DNA from 2 places in the Mycobacterium shinjukuense genome. Region 2 is predicted to be linked to the other one. Evidence: riboswitches for the same ligand, from Rfam matches in the RefSeq annotation. Region 2 holds a riboswitch; the other holds the start of a gene.
What was found. Region 2 has a riboswitch for magnesium ahead of G6N20_RS06890 (PE family protein). Riboswitches for the same ligand answer to the same signal wherever they lie in the genome.
Positions count from the first base shown of each region.

Region 1: linked by a shared signal. The riboswitch ahead of G6N20_RS08215 (Rv1535 family protein) and the one ahead of G6N20_RS06890 (PE family protein) in region 2 are both predicted to bind magnesium.

Region 1 is NZ_AP022575.1:1,848,558-1,856,379, forward strand. It holds partial or broken gene G6N20_RS08195 (IS30 family transposase) at 1-609, shown strand, start outside; gene G6N20_RS08200 (hypothetical protein) at 610-1,635, shown strand; gene G6N20_RS08205 (peptidoglycan DD-metalloendopeptidase family protein) at 1,654-2,874, opposite strand; gene ileS (isoleucine--tRNA ligase) at 2,887-6,033, opposite strand; gene G6N20_RS08215 (Rv1535 family protein) at 6,380-6,613, opposite strand; M-box (ykoK) riboswitch at 6,890-7,060, opposite strand; gene G6N20_RS08220 (TetR/AcrR family transcriptional regulator) at 7,199-7,822, opposite strand, start outside.
Region 2 is NZ_AP022575.1:1,530,505-1,538,326, forward strand. It holds gene G6N20_RS06865 (DUF732 domain-containing protein) at 62-379, opposite strand; gene G6N20_RS21745 (hypothetical protein) at 376-504, opposite strand; gene G6N20_RS06870 (PPE family protein) at 501-1,898, opposite strand; gene G6N20_RS06880 (PPE family protein) at 2,192-3,415, opposite strand; gene G6N20_RS06885 (PPE family protein) at 4,191-5,396, opposite strand; gene G6N20_RS06890 (PE family protein) at 5,412-5,702, opposite strand; M-box (ykoK) riboswitch at 5,995-6,166, opposite strand; gene G6N20_RS06895 (PPE family protein) at 6,472-7,698, opposite strand; gene G6N20_RS06900 (PPE family protein) at 7,762-7,822, opposite strand, start outside.

The sequences.
Region 1 (7,822 bases), 320 kb from region 2:
CGCACCGGACGCATCAAACGAAAACAGCAGGGCCGCAACCCGGTTGAGAGACGTAGCCGGTTCAAGGACGGAATGATCAACATCAGTGAGCGGCCGGCCGAGGCCGACGACCGCGCCATCCCCGGACACTGGGAAGGCGATCTGATCATCGGCAAAGACCAGGCCTCCCAGATCGGCACCCTGGTCGAGCGCACCACCGGATTCGTGATCCTGCTGCACCTGCCCGAGGATCGCACCGCAGCCACCGTCGCCGAAGCGATGACCGCCAAAATCCCCGAGATCCCCGACGTGCTGCGCCTGTCGCTGACCTGGGATCAAGGCAGCGAGATGGCCCTGCACACCAAGATCACCGAGGCCACCGGGTTGCCGATCTACTTTTGCGACCCACACAGCCCCTGGCAACGCGGCACCAACGAGAACACCAACGGCCTGCTTCGCCAGTACTTCCCCAAAGGCACCGACCTGTCCTTCCACGGACCTGGGATCCTTGACAACGTCGCCGCCGAACTCAACGCCCGTCCCCGCAAGCGCCTCGGCTGGCGTACCCCCGCCGAAGAACTCCACCGACTACTGTCAGACCCGTCCACTTTTGTTGCAGCGACCGCCTGAATCCAAGCTGCCGTCGACCGGTTCGGTGCCCGCTGCGCGACCGAAATCCGCCAGCAGGTTGCCGCGTGGTGCGCACATCCAGCCCTGTCCGAGCTGGTCGGCATGTTCGGCGGCGCCATGCCGCGCGGACCCAGCCTCGCCTCGCGGCTGACGCTGCTGGACGAGTTCAGCGCCGTGTGGGATTACCGGGGCCGGGCACGATCCGGCGCTGCCGGCCCGGTGCACAGCCAGGACGCGGCCGGAGCGGCCAGGTGGCTGATTCCGCGCCTGAACCTGCCGGCCGCCCGGCTGGAGAAGATCACCACGCTGGCCGGTGAACTCGGCCTCACCGACGAATCCCGTCCGGCGGGAACGGATTTCGATCACATGCTGGTGATCGGCGGGGGGCGCTACACCAACCTGCTGCGGGTCCGCTACGCCCGCGAGATGGCGGCTGGCCGGCGTGTCGGTCACCTGGTGCTGGCCGCCGCGTCGCGACGGCTGCTGGACTCCGAACAGGACGCGGTCGCCGCATGCGCTTCCGGGGCCCGCACCGAATTCGACCTGCTGGTGGCGGCCGCGGGCGACGCGTTGGGGCTGGACATCCGGGACGTGGCCAAGCACGCGCGCCAACGAGTCGACCGGCCCCAACGCGACCGGACGGTGTGGCGTTTCCCGTCTAACAGCAACGATCTTGGCGTGCCGATCACCCTGCTCGAGACGCCGTCGCCAGATCCGGACAACCGTCGGGCCAATTCCGGGGACAGCTACACCTTCGCCGCGCGGACGGCGGGCATGCACCGATCGACGTGTCTGCTGGTGACCGGTCAGCCGGTGGTCCGCTACCTCCACTTCGAGGCCTTGCGAACCCTGACGCTGCCATTGGGAATTCGCGTGGAGTCGGCGGGCTTCGGCGTGGACCGATACAACAGGCTCACCGAGACAGACCAGCGGCACCCGGCCAAGCTGCTGCAGGAGGTCCGCTCGACGATCCGATCCGCCCGGGCGCTGATCGAGCGGATCGAGGGCGTGGCATGCCGCGGTTAGGTCGCGGGCGGGTGCCCGTCAGCCGGTGATGGTGCACGGCGTTGCCGGCGGGTAGGTGCCCGACACCGGTCGCGGCCGTCCCCGCGGCGGCCATGGTTGCAGACCCATGTTGGCCAGATACCGCACCGGGCTGGTGTGGCCGCCGTCGACGTGAACCTCGAAATGTAGGTAACCGTCTGCTGAATCGGCTTCCCGACCGATCGCACCGATGCGGGCGCCCGCGTCGATTCGATCGGCGACGCCAATGCCCCGCCGGTCGTCGGATCGGAACACATAGACGGTGTCGACGTTCCCGGTGGAGATCGTCACCGACCACAGTCCGTTGTCGTCGAGATTGTCTGCGCGACAAACGATTCCGGATGTAACGGCATGTATCGGAGTGCCCGGCTGGGCGGCGAAGTCGACGCCGGGGTGAAAGGCATCCGCTCGGGGTCCATACCCGCAACCGACCGCCAGTTGGTCCCGGTCGATGGGCAGCCGCGTCCCCGGTTCGGCAGGGTCGAAGTCTCCGCGGCGGCGCCGCCGGTAGTCGGCGATCAACAGGTCGATCTCGTCGGATGCGTAACCGAACAACAGGGCCCGGTCATAGGGAACGCCGAAGTTCAATCGACAGTCCGGGTCCAGCCTGCGGTAGTGCTCGACCTTGGCGATCCGCTCAGCGAGGCTGGCCCACCCGGTGTGCACCAGCCGAATCTCATTCACTAGCCCGATGCCACCGTGCTCGGTGATGTTGGCGGGCCAGTGCGGGTTGTGGATTGCCCGGGTTCCCGCGCGCAATCCCGGGTGCCAGCGCCAAAATGGCCCGCGTACCGATTCCCCGGTTCCCATGATCGGGATCATGTCCGGGTAATCGGGGTCATCCCAGGTGGGAATCATCGGACACATCAGCGCCGCCACGTCGTCCGGTGTGCCCGCCAGGACGTCGCGGATATCGACGTCGGCCTCGACCACCTGATCGGAATCGATCATCACGATCCAATCGGGGCGGCAGAAATCGGCCATTCGATACATCAATTCCAGCCCGGGCGGCTCCGGGATCAGCCACGCCGTTGCCGGCAGATCCGAACGGGCGTGGACCACGTTCGTCACCGCAGGGTGCTGGGCCAAGATTTGGGCGGTGTTGTCGGTGCTGCGGTCCTCGATCACGTAGATGTCATCACACCAGCCGGACAACGAGTCCAAAACTCGGGGCAACACATCGGCACCGTTCTGCACACGGAACAGCCCCAGAATCCGCATCGTCCCCTCCGTTCACCCACGTCGGGCAGCCGCTTCATCCTTGGCGATGCACACCCGCACACCGTCGCCGATCTCCACCGGATCGGCCGGCTCACCGAATTCGAAGCTGGTGGCCAGGATTTCGCCGGCGATCAGGTCACGGTGGGTGAGCGCCCAGTCTCGGCGCCCGGCGGGCACCGACATCACCACCCGGATGCGGTCGGAAACATCGAGGCCGGTCGACTTGCGTAGCTCCTGCAGCTCGCGGATGCGATCCTTGGCCCAGCCCTCGGCCTCCAGCTCGGGTGTCACCGTGCCGTCCAGGACGACAAGGCCGACGCCGTCGGGCAGGGCCACCGTGAACTCCGGATCGGCCGCCACCAGCCGGGAGCTGTATTCCTCGGGCCGCAGCAGCGCCGGACCCGCCGTCAGGGTGCCGTCGGGGTTGACGACGCCTTCACCGGCCTTGACCGCCTTGATGGCGGCCTGAACGTCCTTGCCCAGCCGGGGCCCGGCCGCGCGGGCGTTGACGGTGAGCTCGAAGCGGCCATAGGTGTCGATCGCGTCGGTCAGCTCGACCTGCTTGACGTTGAGTTCGTCACCGATCAGATCTGTGAAGGGCTTCAGCCGTTGCGGGTTCTTCACTGCCACAGTTAACTTCGGCAACGGCAGGCGCACCCGCAGCTTCTTGGCCTTGCGCAGCGAGGACGCCGCCGAGCACACTTCCCGGACCTGGTCCATGACGTCTACCAGGTCGGTGTCCGCGGGCAGCTCGCCGGCCTGTGGCCAGTCCGTCAGATGCACCGAACGCCCGCCCGTGAGTCCACGCCAGATGACCTCGGTGGTCAACGGCAGCAGCGGCGCGGCCAGCCGCGCGGTCACCTCCAGCACGGTATGCAGCGTGTCAATTGCGTCGCCGTCCTCTTCCCAGAACCGTGACCGCGACCGTCGCACATACCAATTCGTCAACGCCTCGGTAAACTGCCGCAGCTGGTCGCAGGCCCCGGAGATGTCGCACACCTCCATCGCCTGGCTGAGATCGTCGCGCAGCGCGGCCAACTTGGCCAGGATGTAGCGATCCAGCACATGCGGCGAATCGGTGCGCCAGGCACCGACCTTGGGTGCGTAGAGGACCAGGAAGCTGTAGGCGTTCCACAACGGCAGCAACACCTGCCGCGCGCCGTCACGGATACCCTGTTCGGTGACAATCAGGTTGCCGCCACGCAGAATCGGTGACGCCATCAGGAACCATCGCATGGCATCGGAGCCGTCGCGCTCGAAAACCTCGGTCACGTCCGGGTAGTTGCGCAGCGACTTGCTCATCTTCTGACCGTCCGAACCGAGCACGATCCCATGCGCCACACAGGTTTTGAATGCTGGTCGGTCGAACAGCGCGGTAGCCAGCACATGCAGCGTGTAAAACCAGCCACGCGTCTGCCCGATGTACTCGACGATGAAATCGCCGGGATAGTGACCCTGGAACCACTCCTCGTTCTCGAACGGGTAGTGCACCTGGGCGTACGGCATGGAGCCCGAGTCGAACCACACGTCGAGCACGTCGGGGATGCGGCGCATCGTGCTACGGCCGGTGGGATCGTCGGGGTTGGGGCGGGTGAGTTCGTCGATGTAGGGCCGGTGCAAATTGGTTGGCCGCACCCCGAAGTCGCGCTCCAGCTCGTCGAGGCTGCCGTACACGTCGATGCGCGGATAGGCCGGGTCGTCGGACTTCCACACCGGGATTGGCGTGCCCCAGTAGCGGTTTCGCGAGATCGACCAGTCACGAGCGCCCTGCAGCCACTTGCCGAACTGGCCGTCCTTGACGTGGTCGGGATACCAGGTGATCTGCCGGTTCAGTTCCACCATGCGGTCCCGGAATTTGGTCACCGTGACAAACCATGACGACACCGCCCGGTAGATCAGCGGGTTACGGCAGCGCCAGCAGTGCGGGTAGGGGTGCTCGTAGGTTTCGTGGCGGAGCAACACCGCGCCGTTGGCCGCCGCCGGCCCGCTCCGGTATTTCAGATCCCGGATGATGTCCGGGTTGGCGTCAAAAACATGCTGTCCCTGGTAATCCGGGACGGTGGCGTCGAATCGCCCCTTGGAGTCGACCGGGGTGACCGGCACGATACCGACCGGGTCGGTGGTGGCCATGTCGTCCTCGCCGTAGGCCGGTGCCATGTGCACAATGCCGGTGCCGTCCTCGGTGGTCACGAAGTCACCCGAGAGCACTCGAAAAGCGTTGGGCGAGTCCATGAAATACGCGAAAGGAGGCAGATACCGAGCGCCCAGCAGCTGGGCGCCGCGGTAGCTGCCGAGCACCTCGGGCTCATCGCCGAGTTCGCGCGCGTAGGCGGCCAGCCGTGCCTGCGCCAGCACCACACGACGATCACCGGCCCTGACCTGTACATAGGTCACGTCGGGATGGACGGCCACCGCGAGGTTCGCCGGCAGGGTCCACGGTGTGGTCGTCCACACCAACAGGTAGGCGCCGTCAAGTTCGCCGTCCACCACCTTCAAGCCGACCGTGATCGCGGGGTCTTGGCGGCTTTGGTAGATGTCGTCGTCCATCCGCAGTTCGTGATTGGACAACGGGGTCTCGTCGCGCCAGCAGTAGGGCAACACCCGGTAGCCCTCATAGGCCAGGCCCTTGTCCCACAGCTGTTTGAACGCCCAGATCACCGACTCCATGTAGGACCGATCGAGTGTCTTGTAGTCGTTGTCGAAGTCGACCCAGCGGGCCTGGCGGGTCACATATGCCTGCCACTCGTCGGTGTAGCGCAACACCGACGCCCGGCAGGCGTCGTTGAACGCGGCGATGCCCATGGTGTCGATCTGGGACTTGTCGGTGATGCCCAGTTGGCGTTCGACTTCGAGTTCGGCGGGCAGCCCGTGGGTGTCCCAGCCGAAGCGGCGCTCCACCTTATAGCCGCGCATGGTGCGATACCTCGGCACGATGTCCTTGACGTAACCGGTGAGCAGGTGCCCATAGTGCGGCAGGCCGTTGGCAAATGGGGGCCCGTCGTAGAAGACGTACTCCGGCGCACCCTCCCGGCGGGCGATGCTGGCACGGAAGGTGTCGTCGCGGAACCAGTGGTCAAGGACCTCGAGCTCGAGTGCCGGGAAGTCGGGTGCCCCGCCGGCCGGCTTCGGATACGCCCGGCGGTCAGCGTTCTCGGTCAAAGTGCGTCGTCTCCCTGTGCCGTTAACGGCGCTGCGCGCCTGTGCTCAGGCCCGGGGACGACGCCACGCTGGTGTGCGAACGCCGCGGTACCACCCCGCTTGCCACGCTCACGCGTGACCGCTCGACTGCGGGCTGTGACGGGCCCACCCGTTCGGTTCTACTGGGCCAGGCTGGCTGTTCTTCCGAAGGCTTCCCGGTGATGGCCGGATCGACGCCGTTGGGTCGATTCTACCGAAGCCCCGCATACCCGAACCACGGTGGCGAGATCCCCTTCGATCACGGTGGCGGGCACACCATCGCCTGCAGCGACTTGACTCCCGCCACCGGTGGGATCGCCGGCTGGGCTTAGGCGTGGACGTCGAGCACGCCGATACGCCACAGCGCCGCGTACATGTGCCGCAGCGGAATGCTCAGCAAGCCGGCGGCGCCGTCCACCAGCGGGTCGCGGATGACGATGACCGGCCGGGTGTCACGCCGCCGCGTCACCTTCTGGGCGGCCTCGATGGGGGCCTCCTCGCGCACCACGTGCAGCCGCGGCGCGGGTGCTGCGGTTACCACTTCGTTCAAAGCTGCGGTCATGATCGCCTCCTGGACGTTTCGAAACGAGCGCTAGTGGACTGACCTGATCTGACGTGGTCCCGTCCAGAACGGTTCCAATCCAGGAAGGCTGGCTGGCGGCACGACTCAGCGGCGAACCTCGGGCCGGAGACCGGATGGGGACGAGACGGAGCCCGGATATCGATCCGGACTATCACCGGAAGTCATTCGTCCCTCACCTCCTCACGGTCATGACGCGTGCGGTACCTACACGATCCGCGCACACCAGGGGGTACCGAAATGCGGCGACTGCCGCGATCCGCACCCCACTCGTCAGAGCTTTGGCACCACACGACGTGTCCGGGAAGACCGGAAGCCACCTGGGCTCAACCCTTAAGCCGGGAGGAGCTGTCCTGACCCGGGGCGTCTCTCGACGTTCGGGGTCAGTGGCCTGTGTTCGGGTAGCCGCCTCACCTAACGAGGTGCTTGCCCGACCGATCATGCCCGACCCATGCCACTCGGTCAACGACATCGTGACCAGGTTGCCGATTTTGTGCCCATTCGGCATCCAAGTTGACAGCGGTTACCCAGGTTCCCTTCCTGCCCGGCCGCAGCTGTCGTCCGAGGTCAACGCGCCGAAAGAGCGGACGAATCCGTCGTCGACTCGAGCCCGGGCGCCGGTGGGCGCGGGCGCAGCCCGTCAAGCACCAGCGAGACCACGAAATCCGCCACCTGGGCCGCGGCGACCCCGTCGTCGGTGCTCAGCCGCCGGTGCGCCAACTGGCCCACCAGCGCCGCCAGCGTATACGCCACCATCCGGGGCGGGGCCGTTATCACCTCACCACGCTCTTGAGCGGCGACGACACCGGCCTCGATGTCGTCGATGAACCGCTCGTAGATTCCACCAAGGTGCTTTTCGAATCGGTCACCAAGCGCATGGGCGTCGCGGAACAACAACCGGACGGTGGCCCGGTCGGCTTCGAAAAACTCGAAGGTGGCCTGAACACAGGCCTGCAGGTAGGCCCGAAAGGGCACTTCTTTTCCGGTATCGCGCGCCCCGGCGTCGCGAGGCCCGGCGACCGCGGCCAGCGCCGCCGCGACATGAGCGCGCAACGCGGCCTCCTCGACGGCCATCAAGGCATGAAACAACGCGTCCTTGGAGTCGAAATACCAATAGATCAAGCCGTACGCCAGACCGGCCTGCTTGGCGATGTCTGCGACCGTGGTGGCATGAAAACCCTTGCGGGCAAA
Region 2 (7,822 bases):
GGGTTAACAGCAGTTGGAGTCCAAGCGAACCGGTTGGGTCGTCCCAACCACCGCGCACCCGCTATTTCGGGTGGTGCTCGATGTGTTGGGGGCAGTAGGCGGCCGATGCGATGGCGGCGAACTGGGCCGCGGCGTCCATCGACAGCCCGGGATTGTAGGTCCTGAGGTCGCTGACCAGCTGCAGGCCCGTTTCGCCGCGTGCGCACAGGGCGCACAGCGCTTGGGCGGACGCGATGGCTTGGGCTGGATCGGCGTACGTGATGCCCGCCCTGTTCAAAGCAGCCAGAAAGGCGGCATCATCGCCTTCTGGCTCGGCGTGTGCGGGCACGGCGAGAAAGATCATGGCGGCAGCGCTCAGCAGCGCCACTAGCGTTCTCATCGGACACCCACTCCCAGCATGGCGTTTCGACGCATCAGCGTGCCCATCTGGCCGCTGATGCGGTAGCAGCTTCCGCACCCGGTGCTGTGCTCCACGTCAGCGATCACCCCTTTCGACTCTGTCAACCCAACCGAGCATCGGGCAACGTGACCTTGGCATCTCCGTTGGACACGTGCACCGCGTGGATGCCGGGCTTTTTCGACAACCGTTCCAGCAGCCCATCGAGGCCGGCCTTGTCAACGTTCCAGTGCTGGACCGCGTCGGGTTGTTTCTGCAGCCGTTCGATGACGGCGTCCAGCTTGACCGGCTCGGCGTTGGGCTTGTTCCCGTGGGCGCGGGCCCGGGCGCCGCTGCCGGTGTAGATGGTGGGAGCCGCGGCGCCCAGGGCACCTCCGGTCATGCTCCCCAGGGCCATCTGGCCGATCAGGCCCGCCGGGATCTCCGCCGCGGGGGCGGCGGTCAGGTTGGTGGCCGGCAACGTGTTGGCCACCAGCCTGACCGCCGGGGTCGCCGAGGCCCAGCTGGGCGGCACCGAGAGGTCGCCCACCAGGTTCGCTTGACCCAGACCCGCGGATGGGGCATGGGCCAGGCCCGCGCTGAGCCCCGGCCGCAGCCCCAGCCCGGCCCCCAACGACGACTTGGGAACCTCGGGAGGAACGGGGGGTTGCCAGAACACCTTGAACTCCGTCATGCCCAGGTTGGGAGCGCTCATCGTGTCGTTGGCCCACGTGCTGAACTTGGTGACGTTGGCTGCGAGGCCGAACAAGCTCTGGTATGTCGTTGCGCCCGATGGCCCGAAGACGGAGTTGATGAGTTGGCTCATGAGTTGGGTGTATGCGGTGCTGAGGTTGGCCAGGTCCTGCAGGATCGTCGGGATGATGTCGAACGGAAACTGCGCTGCGGCGCTCGACAGCGCGCTGGCCACCGCGGCGGTGCTGCTCTCCAGCCCGGTCGCCTGGCCCACGGCCGCCGCCTGGCCGGCGAGTCCGGCGGCGTTGGTGGTGGGCGGCGGCGCCGTGAACGGTGTCAGCCGGGCGGCGGTCGCCGAGGAGCCCGCATAGCCCAACATGGCGGCGGTGTCCTGCGCCCACATTTCGCCGTATTCGGCTTCGGTGGCCGCAATCGCCGCGGTGTTCTGCCCGAAAATGTTGGTCGCCACCAGCGACATGAGCTGGCTGCGGTTGGCCGCGATCAGCGGCGGTGGCACCACCGCGGCGTACGCGGCCTCGTAGGCGCTCACCGCGGCCCTGGCCTGGTTGGCGGCTGCCTTGGCCTGCGCCGAGGTGGTCGACAGCCAGCTCACAAACGGTGCGGCCGCGGCCGCCATCGCGGCTGACGAGGTGCCCGTCCATGACTCCGCGACCAGGCCCTCGACGATCGAGCCGTAGGAGGCCGCCGTGGACTGCAATTCGGCCGCCAGGCCATCCCAGGCAGCGGCAGCGGCCAGCATCGGGCCGGCGCCTGGACCTGAATACATCTCGCCGGAGGTGATCTCCGGTGGCTGCAACCCGAAATCCATTGCCTTTACCTTCCTAACTAGCCGCGGTCACGTCGGCCATCGCCAGAGCACTCCCAAACCACTCGCGCGTCGCCGCGGCCCGGGGGCCGGGTGTCGGATGAATCCGGGCGGTCCCGGCGCACTGTGCGGCCGGGAGTGCCGACACCTTATCGGCGGCGACCGGAACCACGCGGGTTGTCGGAGCCGCGCCGTTCGCCGCACCGGGCGCGCTCGCAGCCGTCTGCTGGTGTGTCGTCAGCAAAGGCATGTGTCCTTCTCCTTGTCGGGGCAAACGCCCGGTCGGCTCGCGCACCTCAGTCGGCCGGTATGACGATGATGGTGGCTGTGCTGGCAACGTCGTCGGCGACCGAGCCACCCGCGATGCGGGCACCGCCGGCGCCGGCGGAGCGCGCCGCCGTTCCGGCCAGCGCGCGTCCGGCCAGACTCGACAGGGCCATCTCGCCGAACAAGACTCCCGGGGCTTCGGCGGCCGCGGGACCGGCGCCGGCGCTGGCGCCCGGCAATACCGACGCCATCGCCCTGGCCACCGGTGCGGCCGCAGTCCAGCTCGGCGGTACCGACAGCGATCCGACATAGATTGCTCGGGCGATGCCTCCGCTCGCCCCGCCGCCAAGGGGCTTGATATCGGCGATGTATCCGCCACGCAGCGGCGCCAACGGGGAAAACACCCCGGCGGCGGCTTTCGGGCTGAGTAAGGCGGCCACACCCGGGGCGTTTTGCGCCAAGCCGAGGATCTGACCGAACGTCAGCCACCAGCCGCCGGGTATGGCGCCCAGCCCGATGATGCTGTATGGCCCGGTGAGGTTCGCCAATAGGGTGCTGATGCTCTGCAGCACGGTGTCCCAACCCGCGCCGGAAGACGTCGTCGCCAGGCCTTGCAGGGTGGTCGGCAGCAGGCTGATGAATTGGGAGAGCTGCGACTGGATGTCGGCAGCGGTCGAGGCGGCGAGCGTTTGTGCCACCGCCGCCGCCTGGCCGGCCGCGCTGGCTGGGTTGGTCGTCTGTGGTGGCTCGCTGAACGGGGCCAACTGCGCGGCCGCCGCCGAGGAGCCCGCATAGCCATACATGGCGGCAGCATCCTGGGCCCACATTTCCAGGTATTGGGCTTCGGTCGCCGCGATTGCCGGGGTGTTTTGCCCGAATATGTTGGTGGCGATCAACGACATGAGCAACGCACGGTTGGCCTCGATCACCGGGGGAGGAACCGTGGCGGCAAACGCCGTTTCATAGGCACCCGCGGCGAGCTTGGCCTGGGTGGCGGCCTGCTCGGCCTGGGCGGCGGTGGCGCTGAGCCACGCCACGTATGGAGCGGCCGCGGCCGCCATGGCGATCGCGGACGGACCGGTCCACGATCCGACGGTCAGGCCCTCGACGGTGGAGCCATACGATGCCGCGGTGGAGTGCAGGCCCGCTGCCAACTCGTCCCAAGCCGCGGCCGCGGCCAACATCGGTCCCGAGCCCGGACCCATATACATCCGGCCCGAGTTGATTTCCGGCGGTAGCGCCCCGAAGTCCATATCTGTTACCTCCGGTCCCTATATGGCCGCCATGGTAATCACGGCCTGGTAGTTCTGCACACAATTTGAGCCGGATCTCATGGAACTCACCCGATGTCCAAATCATCATCTAGGTGCTGATCCCAAATATTTAATGACCGCGCACCCGTGCACCCGTTATCCGATGAGCCCGTCACGACTTGTTTTCCTCCCCTGCGCAGATTTCCCCGACCCGATATGCAAACATGCTGTACAACGTTTATTTGCATCGCGTTCCGCCCAGGTAAGAGCAGCGTAAACAGTACGTGTCACCCCTTGCCGACTAGCTGTGAGAGCTTCTTTAAACAATCGTCACTGGACGCTTATAAGGCCAGGTCGCAGCAGTAGCGACCAGCCGCATTCACTATCGCTATCGCCACTATTCTGCTCTCGTCCAATTCTGAATTATGCGACGCGCTCTTTTCGCGGCCCGTGACGATTCGATGCCAAAAATATAACGACATTTCGAGTGCGCCAATAGGTTTGACGAGTGATCACCATCTCGCGGAAACACCAATACCTGGCGACACCACGCTCGATGGCTATCGTGTCCGCGGCGCCGATTGGGTGGCGACTGCCGATCTGAAGGCTGGCACCGAAAGATGGCTCCGTGGGTGCCGACGTCGCCGACGTGGTAGCTGACCGTCATACCGTGCTCTCCTAACGTGAGGCAGCCTACGCACGACGGCGACCCTGGGTACGCGAGTACGCCTGCGAACTGACTGCCCAGTTGCTGAGAACTTTCCGGCAGGCCGCCCTATCCGGCGGCGGGCGGTCGTGCGACGAAGGTCGGACGGAAACCGTACTGGGGGACGGCGCGGCCGAAGTGCTGGCCGGCCGCGTTGCCGAAGGGCACCCCGGGCATGCCGGCCGGCCCCGCGGGAGGGGGTGCCACCATGGGTGTGCCACCCAACGTCGAGCCCAGGGGACCGTGCAGCGGCGCGGCGGCGGTCCAGCTTGGCGGCACCGACAGCGTGCCGACGGCGGCCGCGTTGCCTACGCCGGCCGACACGGCGCCGCCGAGTCCGCTCGGTCCGGCGATGCCCGCGAGCGGGCCTGCCAGCGCGCCGGTGGCAGCCTCGCCGAGGGCTTCCCCGGCCATGCTTGCCGCCGTCCCACCGCCGATCAGACCCAGCAGCGGGGCGAGTATGGTGGCCGGCGCCATGCCGAGCCCGGACGACGTCACGGTGTTCCAGAAGTTCGAATTGGGTTGCAACACGGCCCAGATTTCATGCCAGATCGATCCGGTGCCCAGCGTGCCCAGGATGCCCGCCGGCCCGGACGACGCCGGTCCGGTCGACGACGCGAGTCCTTGCAGGACGGTCGGCACCGCGGAGATCAGCTGGGACAGCGTCGACTGCTGGGTGCCCGCCGCCGCGCCGCTGGCTTGGGCGACCGCGGCCGCCTGGGCGGCCAGGCCGCTGGGGTTGGTTATCCGCGGGGGCTCGACAAACGGGCTCAACCGCGTGGCCGCGGCCGAGGAACCGGCGTAGCCGTACATGGCCATGCCGTCTTGGGCCCACATTTCGGCGTACTGAGCCTCGGTGGCGGCGATCGCCGGGGTGTTTTGCCCGAATATGTTGGTGGCGACCAGCGCCATCAGCTGGGCACGGTTGGCCGCCACCACCGGTGGAGGCACCGTTGCCGCAAAGGCGGCTTCGTAGGCGGCCACGGCCGCCTCGGCTTGTAGGGCCGTTTGCTCGGCTTGGACGGCTGTGCTGCTCAGCCATGCCGTATACGGTGCGACCGCGGCGGCCATCGATGCCGATGCCGGGCCGTACCATTCTTCGCCGGTCAGCGCGCAGAGCACCGCGCCACAGGACAACGCGGTGGCACGTAGCTCCGCGGCCAGGCCGTGCCAGGCCGATGCGGCGGCCAGCATCGGGCCCGAGCCGGCGCCCGAATACATGCGCGTGGAATTGATTTCGGGCGGCAATGTTGCAAAATCCAGGGCGGCGGTCATCGTCGGCCTCCTCGTTTAGCTGACGGCGTTGGCGGCTTCGGTAGCCGCATAGGAACCGGCACCGGCACCCAAGATCGCGACGAACGGCTCGTGGATTGCCATCGCCTGAGCACCCACCGTCTGGTACCGGGCGCCCTGGGTGCCGAATTGCGTTGCGGTCAAGACCGATACGTCATCGGTGGCAGCAGCAGCCAGACCTGTGGTCGCGGGTGCGGCGGCATTTTGGGCGGCCGTGGCCGCTCCGACACGGGGCAACTGACCCGGGGCCGTTGCCAGGGCAGCTGGCTGGGTGGTGACCAATGACATCGGGCTTCTCCTGCCGGAAGACCCGAACCAGGGGCCGATGTGGCGATTTCGCTGGCAAATTCCGCGCGCCCGCTGCACACCCCCCTAGCGCAGGGGTGCGGATCGGAGAATGGCGTTGAGCCAGTTCAGATTGCGTGAACGGCGCCCAGGTCGGATCGGAACGAAATGATCGTCGATCTCGAATAGGAACTATCGCCGGAACTCATTTCGCTCTCACCTCCTCGGGGCCAGGGCACGCGGGGGTGCCGGTGGCTTGCACATCAGGGGTGGGGGCCCAATTGAAACATAGGGCGCGGCACCCCTCTCGTCAGAGCTTTGGCACCACACGGCGTATCCGGGCTGGCCCGGAAGCCACTTGGGCTCAACCCTTAAGCCGGGAAGAGCTGTCCTGACCCTGGGCGTCTTTCGACGTTCGAGGTCAGTGGCCTATATCCGTGCAGACGCCTCACCTAGCGAGGTGCATGCACAGGCCATCGTGGCACCCCCGACGGTTCGAGTCAACCCAAACACGCTGGCTCATCAGGGGCGCGTGGGTGAGCCGCCCCACCCGGAGCGGCAACGGCCGGCTGGTCCGGCCCGTGACGTAGCGATGGGGATCCGCAACCACGCCCGCACACCGCTGCCCGCCGCCGCCGACAATTTGGCCGTCGCGCAGGGACTTTCGCCGTAAACCAGCCAGCGCTGTCGTCGCGTCTGACGGATCGTCGTCCTGCCGCGGCGGGTCACACAGGTATCCGGATCTGAGCCTTGCGCTCCGTCGGCGACGTCACTATCCCGCGGCGGGCGGGCGCGCCATGATCGTCGGCCGGAATCCGTATCGAGGACCACTGCCGAAGCTGTACGAGGCGCTGGTGGCCGGGACGCCCGGCAGACCGGGCATGCCCGCACCGGCCTGGGGGGCGGCAACGGTGCTGGTCGCGCCGGCGCCGGAGGGTGTGGCTCCGGCGGGATTTGCCGCCTCGACGGCCGTCGTCCAGTTCGGCGGAACAGACAGGCGCCCGACCATGGCCGCCTTGTTCGCGCCGGCGATGACCGCCCCCAAGCCCGATCGGGCGACCGTCGCCCCCATCGACGCGGCATCGGGATAACCGACGTCCATGGGTGCGACGAGGACCTGCGGCGCCCCGTCGAGAGCCACCGAGTTGATGTCCGCCAGTGCAGCCGTGACGGCGGGCATGATTAGCCCGGGAGCCACGTATCCGGCTGACATGACACCGTTCACCACGTTGGAGTTCAGGAAGATCCCGTAGGGGTTCCCGTCGTTTCCGTCCAGGAAGTTCAGCATGTCGGCGAGCAGGCCCGCCCCGGGAATGGCGTCCAGCGGCGCAGCCACGGCCGACGGTGACGCGAGTCCTTGCAAGCTCGCCGGCACCGCGGACATGAGCAGCGGCACGTCCGTCTGCGTGCGGCCGCCCACGGCGGCACCGGCCGCGTGGGCGACCGCCGCGGCCTGGCCGGCCTGCCCGGACGGGTTGGTGGTCGCCGCGGGTTCGGAAAACGGTGTCAGAGCGGAGGCCTGCGCGGAGCTAGCCGCATACCCGTACATGGCCGTCGCATCCTGAGCCCACATTTCGGCGTATTCGGCCTCGGTAGCCGCGATCGCGGGTGTGTTGATGCCCAGAAAATTGGTGGCCACCAACGCGATCAACCGGGCACGGTTGGCGGCGACCACCGCCGGCGGCACCGTCATGGCAAACGCGGCCTCAAAGGCCGCCGCAGCCGCCGCGGCCTGACTGGCGGTCTGCGCGGCCCGCAGGCCCGTGACGCTCATCCACGTCACATACGGGGCGACCGCGGCCGCCATCGCCGCCGACGCCCGCCCCAGCCAGCCCTCACCGATCAACCCCGAAATCACCGACTCGTAGGCCGCCGCGGTCACCTGCATTTCGGTGGCGACTGCGTCCCAGGCCGTCACGGCGGCCAGCATCGGCGCCGAGCCTGGCCCCGAATACATGCGCAGGGAGTTGACTTCAGGAGGGAGCGCTCCGAAATCCATTGCCAGCACCTCGATTAACCGACCTCTCACCGATCGCCCAGGTGGCGGGTGGTCCCCCGGCCGTCATCCAGCGGCTGGGGGGCGTCCCATGATCGTCGGCCGGAATCCGTAACGCGGAGCGTTG